Verminephrobacter eiseniae EF01-2: one gene and its partner. The protein of the gene in region 1 interacts with the protein of each later gene in a pairwise test. Links are inferred from orthologs where the notes say so. Each region holds a gene or a part of one and is shown on either strand. Other genes may lie near its edges. The genes, in order: VEIS_RS02930 and dnaB.

Region 1 (14,900 bases):
GTGATGCTCAACCCCGACATCGTGCTGCTCGATGAGCCGTCGATGGGGCTGGCCCCGATCCTGGTCGAAGAGGTGTTTCGCATCATTGCCGACCTGAAGTCACGCGGCGTGACCATGCTGCTGGTCGAGCAGTTTGCCGCCGCCGCGCTCCAGGTGGCCGACTATGGTTACGTGCTGGAAAACGGCAGCATCCCGGTGCACGGCAGCGCGGCCAAGCTGCGCGACGACCCGGCCGTCAGGGCCGCCTACCTGGGGGGCGGGCATTGAGGCATCAGTCTGCCGGGCCTGCCGGGCCTGCCTGACCCTGATCTGTCTGATCCGTCAGGCCGGACAGCGGCGCGCACAGCCCGGCCTGCGGCGCGCGCGCCCATTGCTCGATCCAGGCCCATAGCTGCTGCACCCCATCGGCGCCCGTGGCACGGTGTTGCAGGCCATGGTCCGCGCCGTCGAGCCGGCGCGTGCACCAAGCGGCTGAGCGCTGGCGCGCGCGCCGGGCAAAGCGCTGATAAGCGGCGGCCGGCACCAGTGCATCATCGGCGCCCCAGACCTGCAGCAGGGGCCAGGGGCCAGCGGTCAAAGGCTGCGCCACCGGCCAATGCCACAGATCGCGCCAGTAGCCCAGGCTGCGCCCTTGGAGCAGCGCGCTGTCCGGCAAGGCCCCGGCCTGCGCCGGGTCCAGCAACGCCGGCAAAGCCAGCCATTGGGCCTCCAGACCCAGGCGGCGGGCCTGCAAGCGCCCGGCTTCCTGCGGATCGAGACCGCTGGCCGACAGCAGCACCAGCCCTGCCAGATGCGGCACCTCGGGTGCCAGCGCGGGCAACAACTCGGCGCCTTCGGAGATACCGACCAGCAACTGCGGCAACGCGGGCTGCCCCTGGCGCTGCAACGCATCGGCGCGCAGGGCGCTGCGGGCATGGGCCTGCCACACCGAAAGGCGGTCCTGCCGCACCAAGTCGGGCGCGCAATCGGCGGCTGCGGTGCGGGCCTGCGGGGCCACCCCGGGCTTGTGCAGCACCAGCACCTGCGCGTGCAGCAGACCGGCAAAGTAGCGCTCGGCAAAGGCCCCCAGGCCGGCGCAACCCGACCCCGGCAGCACGATGACGCGGTAGCGCAATGGCGCCGCCCGCTCGCTGCGCAGCAAAGCCTGCAAAACCACCCCGTCAGCGCCGGGCAGCGGGTGCAGCCGAAAGGCGCTGGCAGGCTCGGGCAAAGCCGCAGGAGCTGCAGCACAGCCCGGTAGCGCTCCCGTCAATGCGCCCACCAGGGCCAGCAACAGCCGCCGCATCGGCGCCTGACGGCGGGGGGGGGGTTACTTGAGGATCAGCACCTGCTCGGGCGGCCGGGGCTGCGCTACGGGGATGGGTTGACTGCCCTGCATCGGCACACCCTGCTGGTACACCGGCGGGCGCACACCGCGTGCCAGATGGGCGTCGGTGTAGCCCAGTTGCGTGACCAACTGCAGGTACATGTGCTGCGCCAGCGAGAGCGAGGTTTCATGCATCACCTTGGCCCGGTTGGGCGGGGCGATGTCGCCGCGGTTGGACAGGATCTTGGTGTCATTGCCCTCCCCCTGGGCCGAGAACGCGGCCTTGATCTCGTAGGTCTTGGTGTCGATCAGCGAGAAGTCGGCCAGCAGTTGCAGGCCGTACTGGCGCGTGGCGCTGGTGGTGCCTTGCAGCGGCGAGAGCGCATCGGTGAAATCGATGCTGGAGACCACGCCGAACAGCACATAGTCGGCGTCGTGGAACTCGCCTTTTTTGATGCGCGCGATCACGTCGGTGACCTGGGGCTGCGCCTGGGGCGTGGCCATCTTGCCGCCCTGCATCTGATTCAGCACCTGCTCGGCCTTGGACGGCTGGGGCTGGCCGGCGTCAAAGCCCTTGCCCTGCACGAGGCGGAAATAGGTGCCCTGGAGAATCGTGCCCTTGATGGCGTTGGTGTAGCCGCCAAGCTCACGCTGCTCGATATAGCTGTAGCGGCCGGCCACATAGCTGCCGCTGGCCTGCTCGGACGCCTGCATCGAATGCTGGCTCGAGCCGCCAAACATGCCGTGGCTGCCGCTGCCCTGCGCGCTCATCTGGCTGCTGCGCTGGTAGTTGCCGACCATGAAGTACTCGGACACGCGCTGTGCGTAGGCCAGGTCGGTGACGGCGATCTTCGGGGCGGTGTTTTGCTGCGCCCGGGCCGTGCTGCCCCAGGCCAGGGCGGTGACGGCCAGCACGGCCAGGGCGGTGCCCAGGGTGGTTCTGCGTTGCATGGTGTTGACTCCGGGGGCGCCGCTCAGCGCTTGCTGGTTTTGCGGATTTCTTTCTCGTCCTGCCATTCGATCGTGCCTTCCTGCACATCGAACAGCTTGAGCGTGAACTTGTAGTACACGTCCTTGGTCGCGCTGCTTTGCTTGACGATGCTGGTCAACTCGCCCTCCATGCTGTATTTGGCCGCCGTCATCTGGCCCATTTTGGCGGTGCTGCCCTGCCGGTACAGGCCGCTCTGGTTCTGGCGCTGCAACTCGTCGACGCCCTGCTGCATCTCGTTGATCGAGCGCGCGAAGCGCACCTTGCCCGACTTGACCAGCGCGGTCTGTATCGAGTTCATCACGTTGGTGGTGTCTATGTATTCGCTGGTCTTGTTCTTCACGGTGGAGATCGTCACCGTGGGGCGGCCCTGGAAGATGCCGGTTTCGAGCAGCCCGCCGGTCATCTTCTCGGCAATCATCTGCAGGTCGGTGGAGCCGAACTCGTTGGTGACCAACTCGACCGCCTTGGCGTCGCCGTAGTTGACCTCGCGATCGAATCTCACCGTAGGCGAGGACAGTCCCTGGCAGGCCGACAGGGCCAGGGTGCCGGCCGCAAGGGCCAGGATCAGCGCGCTGCGCCGGAGGGTGTGTCGTTGTTGCATGGTGCTCGATTCCAAAAGGGGCGCAGGCGCTAACGCGGTTGCACATTCATTTCAAGACGCAGATCGATCGCCGCGCTGGTCGGCGCCACGCTCTTGACGGTTTGCCGGCCCAGGCCCAGTACGCTGATCTGCTTCCATGATTCGCCATCGCCGACCGGGCTGCCGATGCTGTCCAGCCAACTGAAACGGTAGAACATGGTGCGGTCGCTGCGGCCCGTGTTGGACAGGTCGGCCTGCACGGTCAGGATGTCGTTCTTGCGCAGGATGCGCATCTCGCGCACGGCGATGCCGTTGGCCTCGCCGCGCAGCGCAATCTTGGCGGCCACGGCCGGCGGTGTGGCCGGGTCGTGCAACTGGGCGCCGGCGGTGCCGGTCAGCATCATCAGGGCCGCGCACAGGGCCGGCAGGGCAAAACGGGTTCTCATGCCAGAGGTTCCTTCGTTCGGAATGGGATCGATGGGTCGATGGGTTGGGAAAGGGACGGTACGGTACGGTTGCCTCAGGGCTTGGCAACCTGCGCGGGCTTGGCGCCAGGCTTGGGTGCCGGACGGGGGCGCTTGTTGGCGCGCGGCGCGGCTGCGGGCGTCACGGGTGCCACCGCAGGCACCACCACAGGCGCCACCGCAGGCGCTGCTGCAGCGGGGGGCGCAGGCGCTGCCACGGCAGGGGCCGCGCCGGGTAGCTGGCCCAGTGTCGCCACATCACCGATCAGCACGCTGTTTTCATACATGCGCAGCGGCACCAGCGCGTACTGGCCATCGATCCTGATGCGCGCGGGCAGTTCGCGGCCGTCGATGGCGATGCTGTGCTCGCCGGGCGGCAGGTAGCCACGGGCCACATACACGCGGCCGGGCAACATGCGCCACATGCGGTCGTCGGCCTGCTCGGTGGCGACAGAAGCGGCCGCGCCAATCAGGCCACCGATCAGGCCGCCCTGCTTTTGCAACTCGTTTTGCAACACGCCCTTGGTCAGGGCGCGGGTGAAGCTGCGCAGCACCATGCCGGGCATTTCGTCCTTGAGCGCGCGGCGCGCCATCACGTTCACGTCCACCACTTTTTCCAGCTTGAAATGGGCGCCGGCGGCCGACAGGCGGGTCAGCAGCGGGTCTTGCGATGGCGCGATCACCGGGTAGGAGATGCTGGCCGTGACCATGCCGCGGCTGGTGGGCACCGGCAGCGTGAAAGCCTGGGGCTTGCGGGCCGGGGCGTCGCCGGCTTCGACCACGAAGAGCACATCGGTCATGCGCTGGCGGCGCTGCCAGGTGATGCTGGTGCGGTGGTCCAGACCCTGCAGGCCCTCTTCGAGCACCTGCGTCTCGGGCTTGAGCTCGATGGCCTTGCGGTAGCCGGGCGCCGCCATGCCGGGCTCGTTGAGTATCTCGTACAAAAAGCCGGCCAGGTAATGGCTCAGCGCGTTCTGGTAGCTGTTCTTCAGGGCCAGCACCTCCGGGTCGTCGAGAGTCTCCACCGGGTAGCCGTTGATTTCCTTGCTGCCCGATCTGGCGCCATTGGACTTGGCCTGCTCTTCCGCCGCCAGGGTTTCCTTGGCGCGGAATTCGGCAATGATGGCTTCGCGTTCGTGGGTGCGCTTGATGTCCACCCGGGCGTTGTCGAAGTCACCCACGGCCATGCGGTTGAGCGCCAGGCGCGTGGTCAGCCAGACCTTTTCATAGTCCTGGCCTTCATAGCCCTTCAGGCGCTCGCTGATCAGCGCGGCGCCGAGCATGCCCATCAGTTTGTCGGGGTTGGTCTTGGCGGTGTCTTCCCATTCCTTGACCTTGCTGTCGGCCTGCAGAAAGGCTTGGGTGCTGTCGGGGTAGCGGCGCTCCATGCGCAACAACTCGCCGCGCTCCATGTTGTACAGTAGCGCGGCTTTTTCTTCGCCGGTCTTGGCCGTGCTTTCGAGCTGTGCCAGCGCCGCTGGAATGCCACCTGCGCGCCCCGCGTTTTGCATGTCGGCGGTCTGCTTGTCGTAGCTTTGCGTGGCGCAACCCGCGACGGCGGCGCTGAACGCCAACGCCCACACGAGGCGCGGGCAAAAACGGGGCTGATGATCGGTCATGGGCGGGAAAATGTGAGATTTATGGTGTTTGTGTGCGCCATTGTAATCATCGCCGCAGCGGTCGAAACGGATGGCCCTGTTCCATGCGGCGGTACCCCGGGATGGAAAGGCAGGCACGGCATCCCTCCGATACACTGGGCACTACCGGCCGGACGCGACTAGTGTCGCGTCACTGATCATCTGTCGGTCTGCGCTGGCCATCGAAGCGCAGCGCGGCGTTGCATCGCTTGCCAATACGCTCGGTATTGGCTGCGCGATGCGCCTTGCGCTGCGCTCCGATGGCTGCGCGCAGCCTACGACATCTGATCCGTGACACGACACTAGCCCGACTGCGGCCCCGGCCCTGTTGCAGCATTGCGTCAGGCCCCTGCCTGGAACACGGTGCCGGCCCGCACCCGAAAGAGCATCCCATGACCAATATCGACGAACTCAAAAGCACGGGCCTGAAGGCCACGCTGCCGCGCCTGAAGATTCTGGATATCTTCCAAAAGGGCAGCCAGCGCCACATGACTGCCGAAGACGTTTTTCGCGTGCTGCTGCAAGAGCGCACGGACATTGGCCTGGCCACGGTGTACCGGGTGCTGACACAGTTCGCGCAGGCCGGCATCCTGAGCCGCAGCAACTTCGAGAGTGGCAAGTCGGTGTATGAACTCAACGAGGGGCTGCACCACGACCACTTCATCTGCACCTCCTGCGGCAAGGTGGAGGAGTTCTACGACCCCGAGATAGAAAAGCGCCAGCAGTCGGTGGCCAAGACCAAGGGCTGGGTGGTGCAAGACCACACGATGGCCTTGTACGGCCAATGCGCCAGTTGCGCGCAAAGATGACGCCCATGCACGACGCTCAGCGCCCGTTGTCGTGCTCCATCGCGCGGCGGTGGCGCTCGACGAATTCCTGGTAGGTATCGATTCCGCGCAGTTGCAAGATGGTGTTGCGCACGGCCGCTTCCACCAGCACCGCGATGTTGCGCCCGGCCACCACCTGTATCACCACCTTGAGCACCGGCACGCCCAGCACATCCTGCGTCAGGGGTTCGTAGGGCAGGCGCTCGTAGTCGCGCTCGAGCGTTTCCTTGCGCACCAGGTGCACGATGAGTTTGAGGCGCATCTTGCGCCGCACGGCGGTCTCGCCAAAGATGGCGCGGATGTCGAGCAGGCCGATGCCGCGCACCTCCAGCAGGTTTTGCAGCAGTTCGGGGCATTTGCCCTCGATGGTGGTCTGGTTGATGCGAAACAGGTCCACCGAATCGTCGGCCACCAGGCCGTTGCCGCGCGAGATCAATTCCAGCCCCAACTCGCTCTTGCCCAGGCCCGATTCGCCGGTGATCATCACGCCCAGCCCCAGGATGTCCATGAACACGCCGTGCATGGTGGTGCGGTCGGCAAAATGCTTGGACAGGTAGGCGCGCAGCACGTCGATGACGAAGGCCGCCGACTCCTGCGTGGAGAACATCGGAATCTGGGCCCGCTCGCACATCGACACCAGGGCGTCCGGCGCGGTCTGGTTGTCGGCCAGCACCAGCACCGGCGGCTCCAGCGTCACGATGCGGGCGATGCGGCGCTTGCAATCGTCGGGCGAAGCGCTGCCCAGGTAAGCGATTTCGCGCTCACCCAGTATCTGCACGCGGTAGGGATGGATGTAGTTCAGGTAACCGACCAGATCGGCCCCGGAGCTCGCCAGGCGCACCACCACTTCATCGAAACGGCGCTCGCTCGCCCCCAGGCCCGCGACCCACTCCCATTTCAGCGGGCCACGGAATTCCTCGAACAGGGCATCGGCGCTGACGACATTAGGCTTCACGGCAGTCCAGGCCCCTTCGGTTGCTCATCGCGCTGCGCGTCCGCCGCAGCAGATGAAACGGACACGGCCCGCACGGACGCCGCAGGTGACATGGGGGGGCGTGTCACTTCAATCTGTTTGCGTCGACTGCCAGCCGGCGATCATGCCATGCAGCTCGGCGGCATCGGTGCAGGCCTTGAGCTTTTCGCGCAACGCGGAGTCGCTGAGCAACTCGGCAATCTCCGAGAGGATCGCCAAGTGCTCTTCCATGGCCGTCCCGGGCACCAGCAGAAAGAACAGCAAACTGACCGGCAACTCGTCCGGGGCATAGCCGCTGATCGGGTGGAGCATCTGGAACACGGCCGCCATCGGCATCTTCAGGCCCTTGACACGTCCGTGGGGAATGGCCACGCCATGGCCCAGGCCGGTGGAGCCCAGGCGTTCGCGCGCCAGCAGGCTGTCGGTGATCAACGCCCGCGAGAGGCCGTGCTGGCTCTCGAACAGCAGGCCCACTTCTTCAAAAACGCGCTTCTTGCTGGTGGCGTCCACGCTCACGAGCACTTGGGCAGAGGGCAGGATGGCGGCAAGTCGGTTCATGGTCAGGAGTAACAAATTATGCACAGGTATTGTCGCGCCGGCCGGGCAAGCCAGGCAATAAAAAAACCGCCCGGGTGGGCGGTTGCCTGCCGCAGGCGGGAGGCGCATCCTCTACACGTGCAATTCGCGCTTGGCGGCTTCGTGGTGGTGGTCCTGCAAGCGATCCTTGTGGCGCACTACCTGGCGGTCGAGCTTGTCGACCAGTTCGTCGACCGCCGCGTACAGGTCGGCGTGGGAACTTTCGGCAAACAGGTCACAGCCTTTGACATGGATGTTGCATTCCGCTCGCTGGCGTTTTTCTTTCTCCTTTTGTTTTTCTATCGTCAGCAGCACCTTGACATCGACAACCTGGTCAAAATGCCGGGTGATCCGGTCCAGCTTGGTGGTGACGTAGCTGCGCAAGGCGGGGGTTACTTCGAGGTGGTGACCGCTGATCGTCAAGTTCATGAATGAAGTCTCCGTAACGCAAGGTGGAAAAAAAGCCGCCCCGGAGCAGAGGAGCGGCTCGGCGAACTGGTGTCGCGTCACCGGTCAGATGTCGTAGGCTGCGCGCAGCCATCGGAGCGCAGCGCAAGGCGCATCGCGCAGCCCATACCGAGCGTATTGGCAAGCGATGCAACGCCGCGATGCGCTTCGATGGCCAGCGCAGACCGACAGATGATCGGTGACGCGACACTAGTGTGTATCCGTTGACATGGACTGACTATGCCCCCGCCCTTGCCGAAATGCAATCCCGGGCCGCCATGCCCGCCGGGCCATGCCCGGCAAACGGCCAGGCGCGCTACCGGGCGCCGGCAGGGCAGATGGCGCCAGCCTGGCATCCGTTGCCAGTTACTCATCGTTGCGTGCGCGCCGGTATCATTGCGCGCTCGGGGGCGCTGGTCGCCAGTCGCCAGCGCCCGGTTCGCCTTCTTGCCCGCGCCCTGTGCCCTCATGTCTGCCGGTCTCAATCTTGCCCAGCTTCGGGCGATTCATTACACCGACGGGGCCTGCCTGGTGCTGGCCGGCGCGGGTTCGGGCAAGACCCGGGTGATCACGCACAAGATCGCCCACATGATCGAGCGCGGCCTGGAACCCGGGCGCATTGCCGCCATCACCTTCACCAACAAGGCTGCGGCCGAGATGCGCGAGCGTGCCCGGGGCCTGATTGGCCGCCGCGCCAAGGAGGTGCTGGTGTGCACCTTCCACGCGCTGGGCGTGCGCATGTTGCGCGCGGATGGCGCGCGGCTGGGCCTCAAGCCGCAGTTCAGCATCCTCGACGCCGATGACGTGACCGGCATCCTGAAGGACGCAGCCGGCGGCACCACCGACCTGGCCACCGCCCGGCAGTGGCAATGGACCATCAGCCAATGGAAGAACATGGGCCTGAACGCCGGGCAGGCGCTGGCCCGGGCCGCAGACGACGGCGAGCGCAGCATCGCCACGCTGATGGCACGCTACGAAGAGCGCCTGACGGCCTACCAGAGCGTGGATTTCGACGACCTGATCGGCCTGCCGCTGCGGCTGCTGCGCGACTTTGCCGAACTGCGCGCCAAATGGCAGGCAGCGCTGGGCCATGTGCTGGTGGACGAATACCAGGACACCAACGGCACGCAGTACGAGTTGCTGCGGCTGCTGGTGGGCGAGCGTGGGCATTTCACCGCCGTGGGCGACGATGACCAGTCGATCTACGGCTGGCGCGGCGCCACGCTGGACAACCTGAAAAAGCTGCCCATCGACTTCCCGCAGCTCAAGGTCATACAGCTCGAACAAAACTACCGCTCCACCAACGCCATCCTGCGCGCGGCCAACCATGTGATAGCGCCCAACCCCAAGCTGTTTGCCAAAACGCTGTTCAGCGAGTTGGGCGAAGGCGAGCCGGTGCGCGTCGTGGTTGCCGACAATCAAGAGCATGAGGCCGAACGCGCCGTGGCCCGCATCCAGAGCCTGCGCGCGGCCAGCAACCCGCCGCCGGACTGGAAGGGTTTTGCCATCCTGTACCGCGCCAACCACCTGGCCAAACCGTTTGAAAAAGCGCTGCGCAAGGCCAGCATCCCGTACAAGGTGTCGGGCGGCACCAGTTTTTTCGACCGGGCAGAAATCAAGGACCTGTGCGCCTGGTTCCGGCTGTGGCTCAACAACGATGACGACCCGGCGTTTTTGCGCAGCATCACCGCCCCCAGGCGCGGCATTGGCCACACCACGCTGGCAGCGCTGGGGGCCTTTGCCACGCAGCACCGGCAAAGCCTGTTCGGCGCGCTGTTCAACGGCATGTTGCCCGCCGCCGTGCCCCAGCGCGCGCTCGACGGCCTGCACGCATTCGGCCGCTACATCAACGAGTTGGAACACAACGCCCGCCACACGCATGGCGCCGGGCAGTCCCTGGCCTTTTTGCACCAATGGCTCAAGGACATCGGCTACGAGCAGCACCTGTACGACAGCGAGGACAGCGAACAACGGGCCGCGGCCCGCTGGAGCAACGTGCTGGAGTTTTGCGACTGGATGGCCCAGCGCGCAGGCGGCCAGATCGACGAGCAGACCGGCGCGACCGGGCCGGACCAGCCCGGCAAGAGCCTGCTGGCGGTGTCGCAGACCATTGCGCTGCTGTCTACCATCTCCGGGCACGAGAAGGAGCAGGACATGGTGACGCTGTCGACGCTGCATGCCGCCAAGGGGCTGGAGTGGCCGCATGTGATCCTGGCCGGTGTGACCGAGGGCATGCTGCCGTTCAAGATCGACGACGACGAAGGCCGCCGGCAGCCGTTGGGCGACGACATGCTGGCGCGCCTGCAGGAAGAGCGCCGCCTGATGTACGTGGGCATCACCCGCGCCCAGCGCACGCTGGCCGTGAGCTGGTCGCGCCAGCGCAAAAAGGGGCGCGACATGGTGGCCGCGCAGCCGAGCCGCTTCATCGCCGACATGGAACTGGACAAAAACTCCACCCGGGAGGACCCGCGTGCAAAGCTCAAGGCATTGCGCGCCGAGTTCGCTGCAAAAACCCAAGCCGCCCAGGCCACCCAGGCCGCGCACGCTGCGCCAACGGCTTGACGCCTGCCCGTCACAGATTTGTTTTTGATAGCACGAAGTGACCATGCCACAACCGCCAGCAGCCCACACGACCCCCCATGCCGGTGGCCTGGCGCTGACACCCGTGGCGCGGCCCCTGGTGCCGTCCCTGGCCAGCGCCGCGCTGCTGCTGGCCGCGCTGGCCCCGGCAGGCGCCGCGCTGGCGCAGACCATGCCCGCAGCCACAGGGGCCGACAGCAGCGCCTGGCGCCGCTGCAGCGCGCTGTCCGGCAACGACCCGGCACGCCTGGCCTGCTTTGACGCATGGGCCGCGCAGCAGGACTGGCAGGCGCCCGGCGCCTCCGCCGACAGTGCAGATGGCAGTTCAGATAATTCAGACCATTCGGCGCGTTCGGCCCGCCCGGCATCCGCCCTGCCCGTGGACAGCCCGCCGCCGCACCCCGGCAGCAGCGACAGCGCGCACGCCGGCTGCCGCGACCCGCAGTACAGCGACCTGGCGCGGTTCTGGGAACTGGAGTCGGGCAGCGACTGCGGCATCTTCAACTTCCGTGGCTACCGGCCGATCACCGTGTCGATCGTGGTAGCGAGCGGCGTGAACCGCCAGCCCCTGTCGAGCGCCGAGGGCAACTCGGCCACCACATCCATCCCCTACCGCCACACCGAAAACCGGATCCAGCTCTCGGTGCGCACCAAGCTGGCCCAAGACCTGCTCACCCAGAACTGGCCCACGCTCAGGGACTCGCTGTGGTTCGGCTACACCCAGCAGTCGTACTGGCAACTGTTCACGCCCGACATCTCGCGCCCCTTTCGCACCACCGACCACGAACCCGAACTGATCTACGTCTACCCGAGCACGGCGCAGCTACCGCTTGGCTGGCGCTGGCGCTACAGCGGCATTGGACTGGTGCACCAGTCCAATGGCCAGAGCAAGCCCCTGTCGCGCAGTTGGAACCGGGTCTACCTGATGACCGGCATCGAGTTGGACCGGCGCTGGAGCGTCAACGCCCGCATCTGGGAGCGCATCCCGGAAAGCGCGGACAGCGATGACAACCCCGGCATCAGCGACTACATCGGCCGCGCCGAGCTGTCGGCATTCTGGAACCTGAACCAGTACAACACGCTTGGCGCCACGGTGCGCCATACGCTGTCCCGCAGCAACCGCGGATCGGTGCGCCTGGAATGGTTGCAGGCCCTGGGCGCGGTCCGGTGGGGCAGCAAAAGCAGCCTGCGCTTGCACACCGCCCTGTTTCGTGGCCATGGCGACAGCGTGATCGACTACAACTACAAGCGCACCGTGTTCAGCCTGGGATTGAGCCTGGTTGATTTCTGACCTCGGCGTCTGCGCCGGCATCACCATCGCCGCCGGTGCTTTCCGGCATCTGCGCATGCTTGACGATGGTCACCGGCACCGGGCTGGCATGGGCCACCTGCTGCGATACCGAGCCCAGCAACGCGCTGCGGATCGCGCCTTGCCCCCGGGCGCCGATGATGACCAGAGCACAGTCCGAGCGCTCGATCATGTCCACCAGCGTATGCGCCACATCGCCGACGCCGACATCGGTCTCGTAGGGGACGCCAGCCACATCCAGCAGCGCACACGCCGACGCCATCAGATGCTCGCCCGCTTCAATGCTGGCCGCAGCGATCAGCGCCGGGTCGCGCGCGGTGACCATCTCGTACAGCGTCGCGGGCTCTTGCACATGGGCCAGCACCACGCTCGCCCTCAGGCCCTGGCGCAGCAGCGCCAGCGCATGGCGCACGCCGTCCAGCGAGAGTTCCGAGCCATCCACGGCAATCAGGATTTTGAGCATGGCATTGCCTTTCACTGGGTTGAGAACCAACCCGGCCAGTGTAGCCAGGCGGCGCGCCAGCGCCAGCCGGTCTGGAACAATGCGCCCCATGCTGCAGTTCGACCTTCTGACCACCGACCCCGCCAGCCACGCACGCCGCGGCCGACTCACGCTGCGGCACGGCCAAGTGCAAACCCCCATCTTCATGCCCGTGGGCACCCATGGCAGCGTCAAGGGCGTGCTGCCGCGCAGCCTGCACGAGATGGGCGCACAAATCATCCTGGGCAACACCTTTCACCTGTGGCTGCGCCCCGGGCTGGCCGTGTTGCAGGGCTTTGGCGGCCTGCATGGCTTTGAAAAGTGGAACAAGCCCATCCTCACCGACTCCGGCGGCTTCCAGGTGTGGAGCCTGGGCGCGCTGCGCACGATCACCGAGGAAGGCGTGCACTTTGCCAGCCCCGTGAACGGCGACAAGCTGTTCCTGTCGCCCGAAGTGAGCATGCAGATCCAGACCACGCTCGACAGCGACATCGTGATGCAGCTCGACGAATGCACCCCCTACGAGACCCGGGGCCAGCGGACCACCGAGCGCGCGGCCTGCCAGTCGATGCAGATGAGCCTGCGCTGGGCCAAGCGCAGCCAGGACGAGTTCCAGCGCCTGAACAACCCCAATGCCCTGTTCGGCATCGTGCAGGGCGGCATGTACGAAAACCTGCGCGCCGAATCGCTGGCCGCCCTGGCGGCCATGGACTTGCCCGGCTACGCCATCGGCGGCGTGAGCGTGGGCGAGCCCAAGGACGAGATGCTGCGCATCATGGCGCACACACCGCACCGCCTGCCCGCACACAAGCCGCGCTACCTGATGGGCGTGGGCACGCCCGAAGACCTGGTCGAAGGCGTGGCGCAGGGCGTGGACATGTTCGACTGCGTAATGCCCACGCGCAACGCGCGCAACGGCACGCTGTTCACGCGCTTTGGCGACCTGAAAATCCGCAACGCGCGCCACAAGACCGACCCCCAGCCCCTGGACGGCAGTTGCACCTGCTACACCTGCGCGGGCCCGTCCGGCGTGGCCTGGGACCAAGGCGGGCGCGACGGCTTCAGCCGCGCCTACCTGCACCACCTGGAGCGCTGCGGCGAAATGCTCGGCCCCATGCTCAGCACCGTGCACAACCTGCACTACTACCTGAACCTGATGCGCGAAATACGCCAAGCGCTCGACGCCGGAGAATTCACGCAGCTACGCGCACGCCTGAAGGCAGACCGGGCGCGTGGCGTGTGAGCGGCCCCCCCGGGATCGTCCCGGTCGTTGCTGGTGGAGCGCCTGGGCTGATTGAGACGGCGGGTCATTGCCGGGCTTGCAACCCGTTTCCCCGTTGCCGCTGGCGGCACTGTGCTTGCAATGAGCGGGCTGCGCGATGCCTATCTCTGCTTTGCTACACTCACCGGCAGCGCAAAAGGAAGCATCGGATGCGACAGAGCCGCCAGAGCCAGCTCAAAGACCGAAGGGCTGTAGCGCCAGACACGGTAAGCCCGGCCGACTTGCGGGCATTGAGCAAGAAAGTGACCTATGTCGGCCACGGGAACCACAAGCGTTTTCCGGCGAACTATGGCCTGACCAGCACGAGCCCACGACCTACCAAGTCACTCTGCGACATGACGAGAACCATCCTGCTTGAAGAGGCTTTGGCCTTGCTCAAGTGTGGCGTTCTGAAGGGAATCATCAGCCAGCCTCGCGCTGACGGTTTTCCGAAGTACATTTGGTCAGTTTCCGCAGCGGGGGAAGTGTTTGAAGCCAAATCCCACCCGAATGACAACGGGCGCTACCATGGATACCCGCTCGAAAATGAGGATGCGATGCGCGCGCACATCCTCTCCATCTGGAAATAGCGATGCAAGACAGTTGGGAAATCGACGTTGACTGGCAATCCCTCGAAGACGGGGAGCCCGAGGAAGCAGCTTGCTTTGCCGAGATCGGCATGCGCGCCTATGGCGTGCCGCTGACACAGGGCCACGACAAGCTCCTGAACAGTCTCAAGCAGGCCCCGCTTCTTTCCGGCTACCACTTGGCTTTGTGGTTCGCCTCGAACTGGTGGCGCTTGCGCTGGGAGCCTCGGCGCAAATCGACCGCCTGGGCTTTGGCGCACAGCATGGCGAGCATCGGCGAGGGCTACATATGGCCCGACATCGACTTCGCATCCGATGGCCGGTTTGTCCTGCTGAACGCCAGGCCGACGATGGACCGGCCTGGCACGCCTTTTCGCTACATCACTCCTGAAACGACCTCCGTGATAGCCGCCGCAAAGTTCGAAGCGGTGGTCGACGAGTTTGTCGCCACCGTTGTCCAGCGCCTCCGGGACTGCTGTCCGGGTGCAACAGCGCTCGATGCCACCTGGGCCGCCGTGGGCGAGGAACGGGCTTCGAACACCGTGAGCGCCAAAAGAAAGCTGGAAGCTTTGCTGGGACTCGATCCTGACGACATGGATGACGGCCGGTACGCCGAACTTCAGGCCGATGGCGAGCGCATCGGTGTGACGGCGCTCCAGGAATTGGCCGCCGCATCGGAGCACGGGGCCATCCCGACGGCTGGCGAACTACAGGAGATGGGCCGTGCGAGTGGCCACCCTTGCGGTGGATTCGTGCGGTTTGGGCAGGCCGCGCCCGTCAGGGCCAACGAACCACCGATGGCCGCATCAGGGCAGGCATGGCAAGCAGGCGGCGCAACGGCCAGGTGGCTGCGTGACCAACAGCGCCTCGGCGCCGATCCG
Region 2 (14,952 bases), 430 kb from region 1 along the record:
TCGAGCATGCCTTCAAGTTCAACGACGCCGTGCTGCGCCACCTGACGGTGCACAAGAAGAAGGCCGTCACCGGCCCCTCGGCGATGATGAAGACCGTCGAGCGTGAAGAGTTCCGCAAGGCCAGCCAAGCCGGCAATCAAACCACCGCTCCAGCCGCCAGCCCGGCCGATCATGCGGCCGCCCCGGCGAGCGCTGATCGATCGTAATGCGCAGTGCACAACAGCGTCGTCTTGACTGCCTGCATCGTGGAGGCCGAGTCCTTGCGCTACACGCCGGCCGGATTGCCCGCCATTGCCTTGCGGCTCGAACATGAGTCCCGGCAGACCGAGGCCGGGCAGCCGCGTGATGTCAAGGCCGCCATCAAAGCCGTCGCCTTTGGCGCGATGGCCGAGCGTCTGGCCAGGCAGAACATTGCAAGTCGCTGGACTTTCAGTGGATTTCTGGCCACGCCGCGCAATGGCAAGAACGCAGTGCTGCACATTCAGGATATTCAACCACATTGATTTTCAAAGGGGTCCGCCATGGCCACGTTCAAGAAGTTCAACAAAGACAAGCGCCCCAAGCGCAACACCCAGTCCCTGCTGTTCAAGCGCAAGCGCTTTTGCCGCTTCACGGTGACCGGCGTCGAAGAAATCGACTACAAGGATGTAGACACGTTGCGCGATTTCATCGCCGAAAACGGCAAGATCATCCCCGCGCGCCTGACCGGCACGCGCGCCATCTTCCAGCGCCAGCTCAACACCGCGATCAAACGCGCCCGCTTTCTGGCCTTGGTGCCTTACAGCGACCAGCACAAGATCTGAGGAGCACCTGCCATGCAAATCATCCTGCTCGACAAGGTTGTGAACCTCGGCAACCTGGGCCAAATCGTCAAGGTCAAGGACGGCTACGCCCGCAACTTCCTGATCCCTACGGGCCGCGCCCGCCGCGCCACCGAAGCGGCCAAGGCCGAGTTCGAGGCCAAGCGCGCCGAACTCGAAAAAACCGCCGCCACCAACCTGGCCCAGGCCCAGGCCCAAGGCGAAAAGCTCGCCGGCACTGCCATCAAGCTGACGCAAAAGGCGGGCGTCGACGGCCGTCTGTTTGGCTCGGTGACCAACCATGACATCGCCGAAGAGTTGAACAAACAAGGCTTCAAGCTGGCCAAGTCGCGCATCCGCCTGCCCAACGGCCCCATCAAGATGGTCGGCGACAACACGGTGAGCGTGGTTTTGCACACCGATGTGGTCGTCGAAGTCATCGTGTCGGTGTATGGCGAAACCGCCTGATCATCCGGCCCTGGTGACTTGCGTAAAAGCCGCCCTCGGGCGGCTTTTACTTTTTGGTTTGCGCATCGCATACATGCTTGCCCACCTGTCATCCAGCAATTATCCCCAGGTGTATCAACAGCGCATGCCTTGCACCGGGATTACATTCCGTTCTTCATGACGCCCAAAAATCATGTCCGCCATCTTTCCCCCGCTCGATGACGATGGCTCGACGGCGCAGCCGCCCGATCCCGAACTGGCCCGGTTGCGCCTGCCACCGCACTCGATCGAGGCCGAATCCAGCGTGCTCGGCGGGCTGCTGCTGGACAACAATGCCTGGGACCGCGTCGGTGACCTGCTGGTGCAAAGCCATTTTTACCGCCATGAGCACCAGATGATCTACACCGCCATCGGCGTGCTGATCACTGCCAGCAAGCCGGCCGACGTGATCACCGTGTTCGAGCAGTTGCAGAACCTGGGCCAGGCCCAGGAAACGGGGGGGCTGGCGTATTTGAACAACCTCGCGCAATATGTGCCGGGCGCCAGCAACATCCGCCGCTATGCGGAGATCGTGCGCGAGCGGGCCATTTTGCGCAAGCTGATCACGACCAGCGACGAGATCTGCACCAGCGCCTTCAACCCGCAAGGCCGGACGGTGGAGCGCATTCTCGACGAGGCCGAAGCCAGGATTTTTGCCATTGGCGAAGAAGGCTCGCGCACCAAGCAGGGTTTCCAGTCGCTCGACAAACTGGTGGTCGATCTGCTCGACCGCGTGCAGGAGTTGGCCGACAACCCGGTGGACGTGACCGGCGTGCCCACCGGCTTTGCCGATCTCGACCGGATGACCTGCGGCCTGCAGGCGGGCGACCTGGTGGTGCTGGCCGCGCGCCCGTCGATGGGCAAGACCTCGCTGGCGGTGAACATTGCCGAGCATGTGGCGCTCGATGAGGGCCTGCCGGTGGCCATCTTCTCTATGGAAATGGGCGCCGCGCAACTGGCGGTGCGCATCGTGGGCTCGATTGGCCGCGTGAACCAGGGCAACCTGCGCACCGGCCGGCTCAGCGATGAGGAGTGGCCACGCCTGACCGAAGCCATTGAAAAGCTGCGCACGGTGTCGCTGCACATCGACGAAACCCCGGGCCTGACGCCCAGCGAACTGCGCGCCAATGCCCGGCGTCTGGCGCGCCAGTGCGGCAAGCTCGGCCTGATCGTGGTGGACTATTTGCAGTTGATGAGCGGCTCGGACGCATCAGGTTCGGACAACCGGGCCACCGAACTGGGCGAGATCTCGCGCGGCCTGAAAATGCTGGCCAAGGAACTGCAATGCCCGGTGATGGCGCTCTCGCAGCTCAATCGCTCGGTCGAGCAGCGCACCGACAAACGCCCGCTGATGTCCGACCTGCGCGAGTCCGGCGCCATCGAGCAAGATGCCGACATCATCATGTTCATCTACCGCGACGACTACTACAACAAGGAGAGCAAGGAACCGAACGTGGCCGAAATCATCATCGGCAAGCAGCGCAATGGCCCGACCGGCACGGTCAAGCTGTTCTTCCAGAAGAACCAGACGCGCTTCGAGAACCTGGCCATCGGTTCGGGCGACGATTTTTGATCACGCTGGCGCTTGATTCATCCTTGCCGTCAGCTATCGAAATAGTAGCGCCAAAAGCAGCAAGCCAAGCCCCAACACGCCCAGGGTCAGCAAGGCCCAGGTACTGCGTTGGCTGTGCCGGCGCAGCGCTTCGATGGCCAGCACCAGTTGGGCGTTTTGTGCTGCCAGTGACTCGATCAGCAGCGCGCCATCGCGTTGCTCCTGCTCCAACTGCGTGACCCGGTCATGCAGGTGCTGCCACTGTGCGTCGGCAGGCGGCACGGCGCCTTCCTGCGCCGCGACGGCAGTGTCTTTGCGCGCGCTGCCCAAGAGCTTTTTGGCGGCTTGCAGGATTTGGGGCGTGGCCTTGATCACGTCACCCCAGGGCACCAGTTTGAGCACGGCCATCCACATTGGAGTTTCCCGATGACATATGCAACGACTGCGGCCTATGCTAGTGTCTCGTCACGGATCAGATGTCGTAGGCTGCGCGCAGCCAATACCGAGCGTATTGGCAAGCGATGCAACGCCGCGATGCGCTTCGATGGCCAGCGCAGACCGACAGATGATCCGTGACGCGACACTAGGCACGCGCCGCAGGCTGCGCGGTGGCGTTTCACAGCATCTCGCTCGCAAAATCCGCCAGGCGCGAGCGTTCACCGCGCGCCAGCGTGATGTGGCCGCCATGCGGCCAGCCCTTGAAGCGGTCTACCGCATAGGTCAGGCCCGAGGAGCCTTCGGTCAGGTACGGCGTGTCGATCTGCGCCAGGTTGCCCATGCAGATGATCTTGGTGCCCGGGCCGGCGCGCGTGATCAGCGTCTTCATCTGCTTGGGCGTCAGGTTTTGCGCCTCATCGATGATCACGTACTTGTTCAGGAAGGTGCGCCCGCGCATGAAGCTCATGCTCTTGATCTTGATGCGGCTGCGGATGAGCTCGTTGGTTGCGGCACGCCCCCATTCGCCGGCGTTGCCGCCGTCGCCCTTGGCGAGGAACTCCAGGTTGTCGTCGAGCGCCCCCATCCAGGGGCCCATCTTTTCTTCTTCGGTGCCGGGCAGAAAGCCGATGTCCTCGCCCACGCTGACCGTGGCGCGGGTCATGATGATCTCGGTGTAGCGGCGGTCATCGAGCACCTGGGTCAGCCCTGCGGCCAATGCCAGCAAGGTCTTGCCGGTGCCGGCCGTGCCGGTCAGCGTGACGAAGTCGATCTCGGGGTCCATCAGCAGGTTCATCGCGTAGTTCTGCTCGCGGTTGCGCGTGGTCACACCCCATACCGCATGTTTGGCCGAGCCATAGTCCTTGAGCGTCTGCAACACCGCAGTCTTCTCGCGGATCTCGCTGACCCGCGCGAACAGGCTGGGCTCGCCCGGGGCCTCGAAGCAGACAAACTGGTTGATCATCAGTTGCGGCACGATGGGGCCGCCGATGCGGTAGTACATGTGCGCACCGCTTTGCCAGCTCTGCACGTTCTTGCCGCTCTTGGCCCAGAAGTCCGGGGGCAGGGCCAGCACGCCCGCGTACAGCAGGTCGCCGTCTTCCAATGTCTTGTCGTTCTGGTAGTCCTCGGCGTTCAGCCCCAGGGCGCGGGCCTTGACGCGCATGTTGATGTCCTTGGACACCAGCACCACCTGGCGCGGGGCATGCAGCTTGCGCAGCGCCTGGACCACGCCCAGGATCTGGTTGTCGGCCTTTCCCGGCGGCAGGCTGGTGGGCAGGCTGTAGTCCAGCGGGGCGGTCTGGAAGAACAGGTGCCCGCCGGCGGCGCGCTGGCCGGTCGAGTCCAGCCCAACCCCGTGCGCCATGTCGGCGCCTTGTGCGGCGGCGGCCAGCGCATCGAGCGTGCGGCTGGCCTGGCGGCCGTTGCGTGCCACTTCGGTCATGCCGTTTTTATGGCTGTCGAGTTCTTCCAGCACGATCATCGGCAGGAAGATGTCGTGCTCTTCAAAGCGGAACAGGCAGGTGGGATCGTGCAGCAGCACATTGGTGTCGAGCACAAACAGCTTGGCAGGGCCTTGCGGACGGCTGCGCTGGTGGCGGCCCCGCACCGGCGCGGCCGCCACCGGGCTGGCCGGCGCAGCCATGGTGTCGGCGCGGGCGGGGCTGCGCCGGCCCGGGCTGCGGACTGCGGGTGTTTCGGATGCAGCGCTGCCAGGCTCGGCTGCAGGCACGCTGGCGAGCAGTTGCGCTGCTGCGCGGTCGGTCGCCGGTTTGCGCGCCGGCGCACGCGCTGCGGCTGCGTCGGCCGTCCCGGTCGCTGCGGCGGCCTTGCCATCTCGGGCAGGCATGTCGTAGGCCTCGGGTGCAAGGAGGGCGGCGCGCCGGCTGGGGGCGGGGGGCAGGGGCATGGTGGCAGGGACTCGGTCAGTGGTGTTCAGAAAGCCAAAAGCCGCCTGGAGGCCAAGGCGGCTTTTGGCAAGGGGCGCCAAGCGTTGCGGTCACCGGAACGACCCGAAGAGTATGCGGCAGCGCCGACGCTCCACAAGGCGATCAAGCGGCCTTTTTCAGGGTCTTGATGGATTTGACCGTCTTGAGGACTTCATCCACATGGCCCGGCACTTTCAGACCGCGCCATTCCTGCACCAGCAGGCCATCGGGGCCGATCAGGAAGGTGCTGCGCTCGATGCCCTTGACCTTTTTGCCGTACATGATCTTGTTCTTGACCACGCCGAACATATGGCACATTTTCTCTTCGGTGTCGGCGATGAGTTCAAAGGGCAGTTCCAGCTTTTCCTTGAAGTCGTCGTGCGACTTCATGTTGTCGCGCGACACGCCGAACACGGCAGCGCCGGCTTTCACGAAGTCCTTGTAGCGGTCGCGAAACTGCATGGCCTCCGTGGTGCAACCAGGCGTGTTGTCCTTGGGATAAAAGTAAAGCACCAGAATCTGGCCCAGGTGGGAGCTGTTGGAGACCTTGATGCCACCGGTGGCGTTGGTTTCAAATTCAGGCAGGGGTTTGTTGACAACGATCGCCATGGCACTTGGATCTCTCAGGATGTAGTCGTTGGTAAGAGCCGATGGAGCGGGTGTGTCGTTGCTCTTGGGATGTCCTGGCTTGGAGGCGCCCCCGGCCGCAACTGGCGATTTTACTCCCAAAAACGAACTCCCGGCCATGGCGCCACGACGGCGCGGGCCAGCCCAAGGGCATGGGCACAGCACCCCGGCGGGTACCCTGGATACATCGAGGATGCCTGGGCGGCTGCTTGGCGCAGGCGTCGCCGAGCTTGCCGGCAGCGCGCTCAATGCACGACGACGGGGTTTTGCGCCAGACCGGCGTAGCGGTCCAGCGCGTCTTCGACTTCCTCTTGCGTGGGCGTTTTGCGTTGCCAGGCCAGGATCTGCGCCTGGAACATCTCGGCCCAGGAGCCGTCGAGATACACCTCTTTGCCGGAGCGCTTGTCGACGATTTCAAAACCATGGCGCGCAAACCGGGCAACGCTGGTGTCGTTCAGCGCCTGGGGGTCCTGGGGGTCTGGCTCCAGCACATCGGGCAACATGTGGACTACCACGAAGGATTCTGAGTCGTAGAGCATGTGCATCATGTTCCCCTGGTTGTGTGAATGGCTGTCAGATGACCGCCGGTGGGCCAAATTCAAGTGGCATCGGCCAACCCATGGGCTTTGGCTCCTCGGCTCCTCGGCTTTTCGGCTTTTCGTAGCGCAGTATTTCATGAAAACCGCAGCCGGCCGGATTTGCCGGGCTTTTTTGCCGCTCTGGCGCTGTGGCGCCACATTGCGCAGGGACTTCGGCAATCCGGTGCCGGATTCAGGGCGCGCTGCTGCTGCGCAGCCGCAGATCGGCATAGTCGCCATTGGCCTGCGTGAGCCGGATGCGCGCCGGCAGATGGCCCAGCGCCGGCGCCAGCCATAGTTCGGCCCGCTGGTCGTGCCCATGCCGGGGCCGGCGCTGCAGCTTGAGGGTGGGCGTAGGCCCGGCGGGCAGGTCCAGCGTTTCGGGGCCTTCGACGGTGAAGGTCCAGCGGTCGGCGCTGCGGGCGCTGACGCTGGTCAGCGTGATTTCGGTGCCGGGCACGAAACGGCCCGGGTCGGCGGCCAGCAACGCGCCGAGTTGGATGAAGATGCTCAGGCGGTCTTGCGCGCCGGGGTCTACGGCGGCCTCGGGGGTGCTGGCGCTGAAGCTGACGCGGCCCCGGTCATGGTCGAAATGGGCCACCTGCTCGCTGCGCGCGCGGTCGGAGAAGCGCTCGGGTCGAAGGCCCTGCGGCGTGATCCGGCCGACGCTGCTTTGCGCGCGCGCGCCGAGCAAAAACGCGCGGATCTCCTGCCGCGCCTCGTACCGGCTGCCATCGTGCTGCCACAGCAGTTCGGCGCGGGCGCTGTAGGTGAATTGCCTGGCCTGTCCGCTGACCTCGTAGGCCAGCCTGGTCGGCACGGGGATCACCGGTGCTGGCGTGGTGTCGGACCTGTCGACGGTGGCGTCGGGCGCGTCGGCATCGACGCCACCGTCGGGCGGGCCGATGTCTGCCCGGGCGTCCTGCGCTGGCGCGGCCAGTGGGGCGGACGCTGGCGGATCGGGCGCTGCCGTGGCCGGGGCCTCGGGGGTTGCGGCAGTGTTTGCCGCAGCGGTTGCCATGGCCAGGCCGATGCCGGCCTCGGAGGCTCCATCGGGTGCCGCTGCCGGTGCCGCTTCGGCGTCCGGGAGGGCTTGAGGGGCTTGGGCTTGGGCTTGGGCCTGCGCTTGGGGGGCGGTGGCGGCGGTGGGGTTTGGCGGGGGACGGGGCTTTTCCCGCACCACAGGTCGGGGCGCCAATGTGGGGGCAGGCGTGGCGGTGGGCGGCGCAACGGCAATGCTGCGGGCGCTCAAAACCCGGTCAGCGGGCTGCACGGGGCGGTTCCAGGCCAGGGGCCAGTGGCTGAGCACCAGCCAGTGCAGGGCCAGCACCAGGGCGGTGACGAGAACCAGCGTGCGCCGTGGCCGCAACGTATGGACAGCAACAGCATGGTCGTCCATTGCACTAAGATGCGCCGGTGTCGATTGAATCCGGATCCATGGGCCCCCAAGATGAAACTTGCGACCTACAAAGACGGTTCGCGTGACGGCCAACTGGTGGTTGTCGCCCGCGACCTGGGCCTGGCCCATTATGCGACCGGCATTGCCGACAAGCTCCAGCAGGTGCTGGACGACTGGGGCTTTGTCTCGCCCCAGTTGCAAGACCTGTCCGAGCAACTCGATGCCGGCCGCGCGCGCCATGCCTTCCCGTTCGAGCCTGCCCGGTGCATGGCCCCGCTGCCCCGCGCCTACCAGTGGGCCGATGGCTCGGCTTACATCAACCATGTGGAGTTGCTGCGCAAGGCGCGCAACGCCGAGGTGCCGGAAAGTTTCTACACCGACCCCCTGATGTACCAAGGCGGCAGCGACGACTTCATCGGCCCCTGCGACGCCGTGGTGCTGCCCAGCGAAGCCATGGGCATCGACTTCGAGGCCGAACTCGCGGTCATCACCGGCGATGTGAAGATGGGGGTCACGCCCGAGCAGGCGCTCGAAGGCATCCGCCTGATGATGATTGCCAACGATGTGTCGCTGCGCCACCTGGTGGCGGCCGAACTGGCCAAGGGCTTCGGCTTCTTGCAGTCCAAGCCGGCCACTGCTTTCGGCCCTGTGGCCGTGACGCTGGACGAGCTCGGCGCGGCCTGGGACCATGGCCGTGCAAACCTGGTGCTGCAATCGACCTGGAACGGCCGCAAGGTCGGCATGTGCGAGGCCGGCCCGGAGATGACCTTTCACTTCGGCCAACTCATCGCCCATCTGGCCCGCACGCGCAATGTGCGCGCCGGCTCCATCATCGGCAGCGGCACCGTGAGCAACCGGGGCCTGGAGCAGGGCGGCCGCACCGAGTGGCCCAAGGGCTATAGCTGCATTGCCGAAAAGCGCTGCATCGAGACCCTGCAAGACGGCAAGCCCGGCACCGGCTTCATGAGGTACGGCGACACCATCCGCATCGAGGCCAAGGGCAAAGACGGCGCCAGCATCTTCGGCGCCATCGACCAGGTCATTGCGGCGCCCGAGGAGTCCGGCAAAACTCAATAGCCGACCCGGCGCGCCAGGTACGAGGCCAATGGCGGCGGCTCGGTGAACACGGCAGCGGTTTTCAGGTGAATGATGCTGCGCCGCGACTCGGCCTGCAGATGGTTGGTCAGCGCAGCAGCGGCGGCGTCCACCGCGTCGTGCAGCAGCAGCAGTTCGTAGATGATGCGGTGTTCGTCGACGATGCGGGGGTCTATCGGCAGGCCCAGGCTGCGCAGAAAGCGTTCCGTTTCCACCAGCGGCAGTTGGATATGCCGCAGGCTTTCCGCCAACCGGTCGTTCGTCGTTGCCAGCAGCAGCGATTCGTGCAGGTCCGATTCGATGCGGTCGATCATGTCCGCAGTCCACGGTCGCCGCCGACTGGCCGAGCAGCGCTCGCACAGCGCCTGCAGTGTTTCGCGCGGCGTCTGCCGCACGGCGCCGCGCAAGGCCACGGGCTCGAGCGCGGCGCGTAGTTCGTAGAGTTCGCGGATGTCCTTGGCGGTCAGCGGGCCGGCCACCCAGTGCGAGCTTTGATTTTTGCGCACCAGGCCGCGCTCTTGCAGGCGACTGAGCACGTCGCGCGCGACCGTGCGTGAAACCCGGTAGTGGTCGGCCAGTTCGGCTTCGACGATGCGGTACTGGCCGAAGACCAGGCAGGAGGCGACGGCGCGCTCGACCTCGGCGTAGATGCGCTCCCACGAGGCCCGGGTTTGCAAAGCCGCATCGGCCTGGGCGTCCAGCGACAGCTTGAGCGCCTTGAACGGCGTGCGGATCGGAGGCACCGCTGCCGACGACGGTCCGACCAGAAACCCCCGCCCGTCGAATCGATGAATCAGTTGGCGCGACTCCAGCTCGGCGAGCGCGCGCCGCACCGGTGCCCGGCTGGTCTGGAAGACTTCGGCGATCGGCTTTTCCAACAGCACCAGACCGGGTGGCAACTGCCCGATACGGATGTGCTCGTCCAGCACCTCGGCGATGACGGCATACAGATGTGAGGTACTCAGAAGGTCGATGTCGGTTGTCATGTCGCTTGGCGCAGGCGCAGCGTAGCAGTTTAGGGCACCGTCGGCAGCGGCGATGCGCCAGCAAATGATTGGTTTGTCGTATGCAAAAATCCATAAAACCCCTGAATCCATCTGTCAGCGCGGCCTGGCTGCGTGGGCGCATCGCATCCAGCGAATTCCAACGGATGACCGAACGACAGGAGTGTTTGGGCCCTCTTTCCTGCCCGGATGCTGGGCCATCAGGCATTCGAACAAGTATCTATTGCATACTATGGACACAAACAGTACAGTGACCGCATGGGTCATCCTGCCGCCTGCGCGGCGCACTGAAGGGGCAGGTAGTTCAATGCTTGGGTCTGCGCTGGTTCGCGCGTTTTCATCGGGGGCAAGGCCGTGACGGCGGCACTGCATCTGCACGGTGTGAGCAAATCGTTCGGGCGGGTGACGGCGGTGCGCGATGTGTCGCTTGCGGTCGAGCCGGGCGAATACATCACCATCCTCGGCCCCAGCGGTTCGGGAAAGTCGAGCATGCTGCGCCTGATCGCCGGGTTCGATCGTCCCGATGCGGGCCGGGTCGAGGTGTTGGGCCGAGACCTGGCGGGCACGGCGGTGCATCAGCGCGGGGTCGGCTTCGTGTTTCAGTCCTTTGCGCTGTTTCCGCATCTGAGCGTTTTCGAGAATCTGGCCTTTGGCCTGCGCTACCGCAAGCATGCGCCGGTGCCCGACCAGGCGCAGATCGGGCGCGCGGTCGATGCGGCGCTGGCCTTGGTCGGCTTGGGTGGTCTCGGCCCGCGCAGCATCGCGCAGATATCGGGCGGGCAAAAGCAGCGTGTTGCGTTGGCGCGCTGTCTGGTCGGCCAACCCGCCGTGGTTTTGCTCGACGAGCCGCTGGGCGCGCTCGATGCGAACCTGCGCGATCAGATGACGCTGGAGCTCAAGCGCATACAGCGCCAGCTCGGCAGCACCTTCTTGCATGTCACCGGCAATGAGCAAGAGGCGCTGGCGATCGGCAGCCGCGTGGCCGTGCTCGATCGCGGGGCCTTGGTGCAGATCGACCGGCCGCGCCGTTTGTTCGAGCAGCCGGCAACGAGCCAGGTGGCCCGCTTGCTCAACTGTTTCAACCCCTTGCCGGGGCAGGCCGTCGCCGGGCGCCTGGTGGGGCCGGCGTTGGATGTGCCGCTGCCGGGGGCGGCTGCGCAGTTGCGCGGGGCGGCGGTGTGCATGGTCCGGCGCGACCGGGTGCAGGTCGATGCGGGCCAGGCGCTGCACGACGGGCACGGCGACCCCGGCGTGGCCCGTATCACGGGCGCGTACCTGGCCAGTGAATACGCCGGTTCGCGCGTGCTGGCGCTCTTCGAGACCGGCGTCGGCGCGCATTTCGAGGTCGAGTACCACCTGAGCCACCGGCGCCCGCCGGAATTCGTCCAGGGCCAGCGCTACGCCTTGCATTGGCAGGCGGCTGACACGCTGGCCTACGCCGCCTGATGGCCGCGCCGCCTGCCATTTTCATGAGCCTATCGACCATGACCCTCGCCCCGCCGATTGCGCCGCCGCCTGCCGTCCCGGCGGATTTCAAGCGGGCCTGGCTGCTGGCGCCGGGCGTGATCTGGATGCTGCTGTTCCTGCTGCTGCCGATGTCGATGATGGTCTACGTCAGTTTCTGGACCCAGACCACGTTCACGATCGAGCCTGTGCTGACGCTGGACAGTTGGCGCGCCTTCTTCGCCACGCCGACCTACGTCGGCGCGCTGTGGACCACCATCGGCCTGTGGGCGATCGTGCTGCTGGGCTGCCTGCTGCTGGGCTACCCGGTGGCGCTGTATATCGGCTTGTTCGTCAGGAACAAGGGCGTACAGACCATGCTGCTGGTGCTGTGCGTGATTCCGTTCTGGACCTCGTTTCTGATCCGCGTGCTGGCCTGGCGGCCGATGCTCGGCAGCGAGGGCGCGATCAACCTGATCCTGATGCAACTCGGGATCATCGGCGAGCCGCTGCAGATCCTGCTGTTCAGCCCGCTGTCGGTGGTGATCGGCATGGTCCAGATCTACGTCGTGTTCATGGTCGGCCCGGTCGCCTTCATGCTGTCGCGCATCGAGCCCAGCCTGCTTGAAGCCGCCCGGGACCTCGGGGCCGGCAGTTGGAAGATTTTTCGTGCCATCGTCTGGCCGCTGAGCATGCCCGGTGTCGTGGTCGGCGCCATCTTCGTCACGATCATGGTGCTGGGCGAGTTCGCCACCTCCTCGGCGCTATCGGGGCGCAAGCTGAGCATGCTGGGCAACATCATCGTCACCCAGGTCGGCTCGCTCAAGTGGGCCTTTGCGGCCGTCGCCGGCGTGATCCTGACGGCGATCACGGCATTGGTCGTGGCTTTGCTGCTGCGCCTGGTCAACCTGCGCGAGGAGCTTTGAGCATGCAGGGCAAAACCTCGCTGCGTCTGTTTCTGGCGCTGTTTACCGCCGGGTTCATCGTGTTCCTGTATGGCCCGATGGTGGTGCTGAGCATCCTGAGCTTTCAGACCGGCCCCGAGGGCGGCCCGCAGTTTCCCATCATCGAATGGTCCTCTTACTGGTACCGGCACCTGCTCGGGTGGGCTGCGCCGTCGCGCGTCGCGCCGTTGGATCTGGGCCCGGCCCTGCTCCGGTCGCTGGCGCTGGCGCTGGCAACGACGGTGGTCGCAACGGTTCTCGGGGTGCTTTCGGCGCAAGCCTTCCGGCGGCGCTTTCGGGCTTCGGGGCTGGTCTTTTATCTGATCGTGCTGGGCATGATCGTGCCGGGCATCCTGGTCGGCCTGGGCGTCGCGCTGCTGGCCAATATGCTGGGCCTGCCGCGCGCATGGTGGGGCAGCTCGTTCGTGGTCCATGTGGTCTACGCCTACCCGTTCGCCTTCCTGGTGATGCTGGCTGTCTTCAACCGCTTCGACCGCTCGCTCGAAGAGGCCGCCTGGAGCCTCGGGGTCAGCCCCGCCACGACCTTCCGGCGCATCACTTTCCCGTTGATTTTCCCGGGGGTGCTCAGCGCGATGCTGTTCTCGTTCACGCTGTCGTATGACGAATTCTCGCGCACGCTGTTCACCGCCGGCGGCCAGCAGACGCTGCCGTTGACCATCTACGGCTCTTTCTCGGTCGAGATCCATCCCAACCTCTTTGCGTTCGGCGTGCTGACGACCTTGGCCTCGTTCACCTTGCTGGCCGTGTATGGCGCGCTGATGGCGCTGACGCTGCGACGCGCCCGGTCGGTCGCGCTGCAAGAGGAGATCCGGTGAAGCCCCCGCGCATTGCCAGCGGCCCGGCAACGCCCGTTGCGCGGCCGGCGCTGGTTTGCGCGCAGCGCCGCTGCTGCGTGTGTCGCGGGCCGGGCGCGGCGCGATGGGCCGCCGGGGTGATTTTCTGAAGGAGCCCGGATGCAACGACCTGTCATGCTCATCACCGGCGGCGGCATAGGCATAGGTCGCGCCACCGCATTCGAGGGCGCCAAGGCGCGCTACCACGTCATCGTGACCGATGTGCTCGAAAGCGCCGGCGTCGAGGTCGCCCGGGCCATCGTCGCCACCGGCGGCAGCGCCGACTTCGAGTTTCTCGACGTGCGCTCGACCGAGGCGGTGAATGCGCTCGTCGCCCGGGTCGAACAGCGCTGCGGCGCGATCGACGCATTGGTTCTGAATGCCGGCATTGCGCACCGCGCGCCCCTGTCCGAGATGAGCGACGCGCAATGGGATCAGACGATGGAGATCGACCTCAAGGGCATGCTCAGGGTGGCCCGCGCGGCGCTGCCGGGGATGCGCACGCGCGGCAGCGGCTCGATCACGGCCCTGTCCTCGGTCATGGGCCTGGCCTACGGGTGGAGCGAGCATGTGCATTACTCGGCGGCCAAGGCCGGCGTGCTGGGCATGGTGCGGGCCATGGCGGTCGAACTGGCGCGCCAGGGCATTCGCGTCAATGCCGTCGCACCCGGCTATGTGCGCACGGCGCAAGCCCTGTCGCGCGAGCACTCGCTCGGGCCTGAAGGGCTGGAGGCTGCGGCAGCGTTCATTCCGCTCGGCCGCGTCGGCGAACCCGACGACATCGCCGGCGCGATCCTGTTTCTTTGCAGCGACGCGGCACGCTACATCACCGGCCAGACCTTGGTGGTGGACGGCGGCCTGCTCGTGGGGCGCTATTGAGCGCCATCGAGCGCCATCGGGGCGCGCGCCTGGCGTTTGGTTTTTTTCACTGAAAGGAAATCGACATGACGACCCGATTCGATCCATCACGGCGCCACGCGCTGGCGCAGGGGCTTGCGCTCGGCGCCAGCGGCGCGTTGCTGCCCGCCGGCGCGGCGCTGGCGCAGACCGGCCCATTGGCCAAACAGCAATTGCGCACGATAGGGCTGTCGGTGACCGTGCAAGAGCGCATCCTGTCCGACTTCAAAGCCAAGTCCGGCGTTGCCAAGACCACGGGGACGGCGGCGACGTTTCCGGACGCGCAAACCAGGATTCTCTCGGGCGCCAAGGACTTCGATGTCTGGGAAATCATCGCCGAGCGCTTGCCGGCCCTGGTGATGACCAAGAATGTCTACCCGGTGCCGACGGCGGCGCTGAAGAACTGGGGCAATATCCGCGACACCTTCACGCGGCCGAACGCCAAGCTGCCGGCCAAAGCCCAGATCACCGGACAGATCTGGGCCGACGCGGCGCAGACCTCGCTGTACATGGTGCCTACGGTCTACAACTATGACTCGATCGGCTACAACCCCAGCGTGCTCAGCGCGCAAGAGGCCGACAGTTGGACGGCCCTGTTCGACAAGAAGTGGAAGGGTCGCTCCGGGCTGAACACCGACCCCTTGATCGCGATCGGCCAGGCCATCCTGGCGATGAACTCGCTGGGCTTGTCGGACGTGAAGAACCCGGGCAACCCCGGCAGGAAGGAGATCGACGAGGCGATCAGGTTCCTGATAGCCAAGAAGAAGGAAGGGCAATTTCGCGCGCTGTGGGGCGATTTCGGCGAACTGGTGAATCTGCTGGCCTCGGGCGAGATGGTGGTCTGCGATGCCTGGCAGCCTGCGGTGATGGCGGTCAAAGCGCAAGGCCGGCCCTGCAAGTATGCAACCCC

What was found.
Region 2: the proteins of VEIS_RS02930 (region 1) and dnaB interact in binary tests that used the Escherichia coli proteins (3 or more experiments, as listed by UniProt). The link is inferred for Verminephrobacter eiseniae EF01-2 from one-to-one orthologs.

Annotation. Positions count from the first base shown.
Region 1 is NC_008786.1:662,435-677,334, reverse strand. What follows is about bases 7,875-10,816. They hold VEIS_RS02930 (ATP-dependent helicase), read left to right. Parts: upstream 7,875-8,269; coding sequence 8,270-10,363; downstream 10,364-10,816. Other genes in these bases: VEIS_RS02925 (phospholipase A), read left to right, coding at 10,407-10,816; VEIS_RS28135 (hypothetical protein), read left to right, coding at 7,875-8,029. Also shown: VEIS_RS02980 (ABC transporter ATP-binding protein), read left to right, coding at 1-267; VEIS_RS02975 (alpha/beta fold hydrolase), read right to left, coding at 272-1,285; VEIS_RS02970 (hypothetical protein), read right to left, coding at 1,310-2,257; penicillin-binding protein activator LpoB, read right to left, coding at 2,281-2,898; VEIS_RS02960 (YcfL family protein), read right to left, coding at 2,928-3,323; VEIS_RS02955 (COG3014 family protein), read right to left, coding at 3,398-4,960; VEIS_RS28140 (hypothetical protein), read right to left, coding at 5,102-5,281; fur (ferric iron uptake transcriptional regulator), read left to right, coding at 5,371-5,787; hprK (HPr(Ser) kinase/phosphatase), read right to left, coding at 5,804-6,760; VEIS_RS02940 (PTS sugar transporter subunit IIA), read right to left, coding at 6,869-7,336; hpf (ribosome hibernation-promoting factor, HPF/YfiA family), read right to left, coding at 7,448-7,783; more of VEIS_RS28135, read left to right, coding at 7,853-7,874; more of VEIS_RS02925, read left to right, coding at 10,817-11,672; VEIS_RS02920 (universal stress protein), read right to left, coding at 11,641-12,153; tRNA guanosine(34) transglycosylase Tgt, read left to right, coding at 12,242-13,414; VEIS_RS02910 (hypothetical protein), read left to right, coding at 13,603-14,022; VEIS_RS02905 (ImmA/IrrE family metallo-endopeptidase), read left to right, coding at 14,112-14,900. UniProt on the Escherichia coli protein: Rep helicase is a single-stranded (ss)DNA-dependent ATPase involved in DNA replication; it can initiate unwinding at a nick in the DNA. It binds to ssDNA and acts in a progressive fashion along the DNA in the 3' to 5' direction.
Region 2 is NC_008786.1:1,095,684-1,110,635, forward strand. The notes cover bases 656-3,649. They hold dnaB (replicative DNA helicase), read left to right. Parts: upstream 656-1,440; coding sequence 1,441-2,859; downstream 2,860-3,649. Other genes in these bases: rpsR (30S ribosomal protein S18), read left to right, coding at 656-803; rplI (50S ribosomal protein L9), read left to right, coding at 816-1,268; VEIS_RS04850 (hypothetical protein), read right to left, coding at 2,893-3,252; VEIS_RS31065 (hypothetical protein), read right to left, coding at 3,288-3,422; VEIS_RS04855 (PhoH family protein), read right to left, coding at 3,455-3,649. Outside these bases: rpsF (30S ribosomal protein S6), read left to right, coding at 1-206; priB (primosomal replication protein N), read left to right, coding at 213-503; more of rpsR, read left to right, coding at 522-655; more of VEIS_RS04855, read right to left, coding at 3,650-5,182; VEIS_RS04860 (peroxiredoxin), read right to left, coding at 5,325-5,810; VEIS_RS04865 (BTH_I0359 family protein), read right to left, coding at 6,074-6,373; VEIS_RS04870 (DUF3108 domain-containing protein), read right to left, coding at 6,600-7,805; VEIS_RS04875 (fumarylacetoacetate hydrolase family protein), read left to right, coding at 7,857-8,882; VEIS_RS04880 (GntR family transcriptional regulator), read right to left, coding at 8,876-9,886; VEIS_RS04885 (ABC transporter ATP-binding protein), read left to right, coding at 10,259-11,350; VEIS_RS04890 (ABC transporter permease), read left to right, coding at 11,389-12,273; VEIS_RS04895 (ABC transporter permease), read left to right, coding at 12,276-13,127; VEIS_RS31070 (hypothetical protein), read left to right, coding at 13,124-13,255; VEIS_RS04900 (SDR family NAD(P)-dependent oxidoreductase), read left to right, coding at 13,266-14,024; VEIS_RS04905 (ABC transporter substrate-binding protein), read left to right, coding at 14,090-14,952. UniProt on the Escherichia coli protein: The main replicative DNA helicase, it participates in initiation and elongation during chromosome replication. Travels ahead of the DNA replisome, separating dsDNA into templates for DNA synthesis.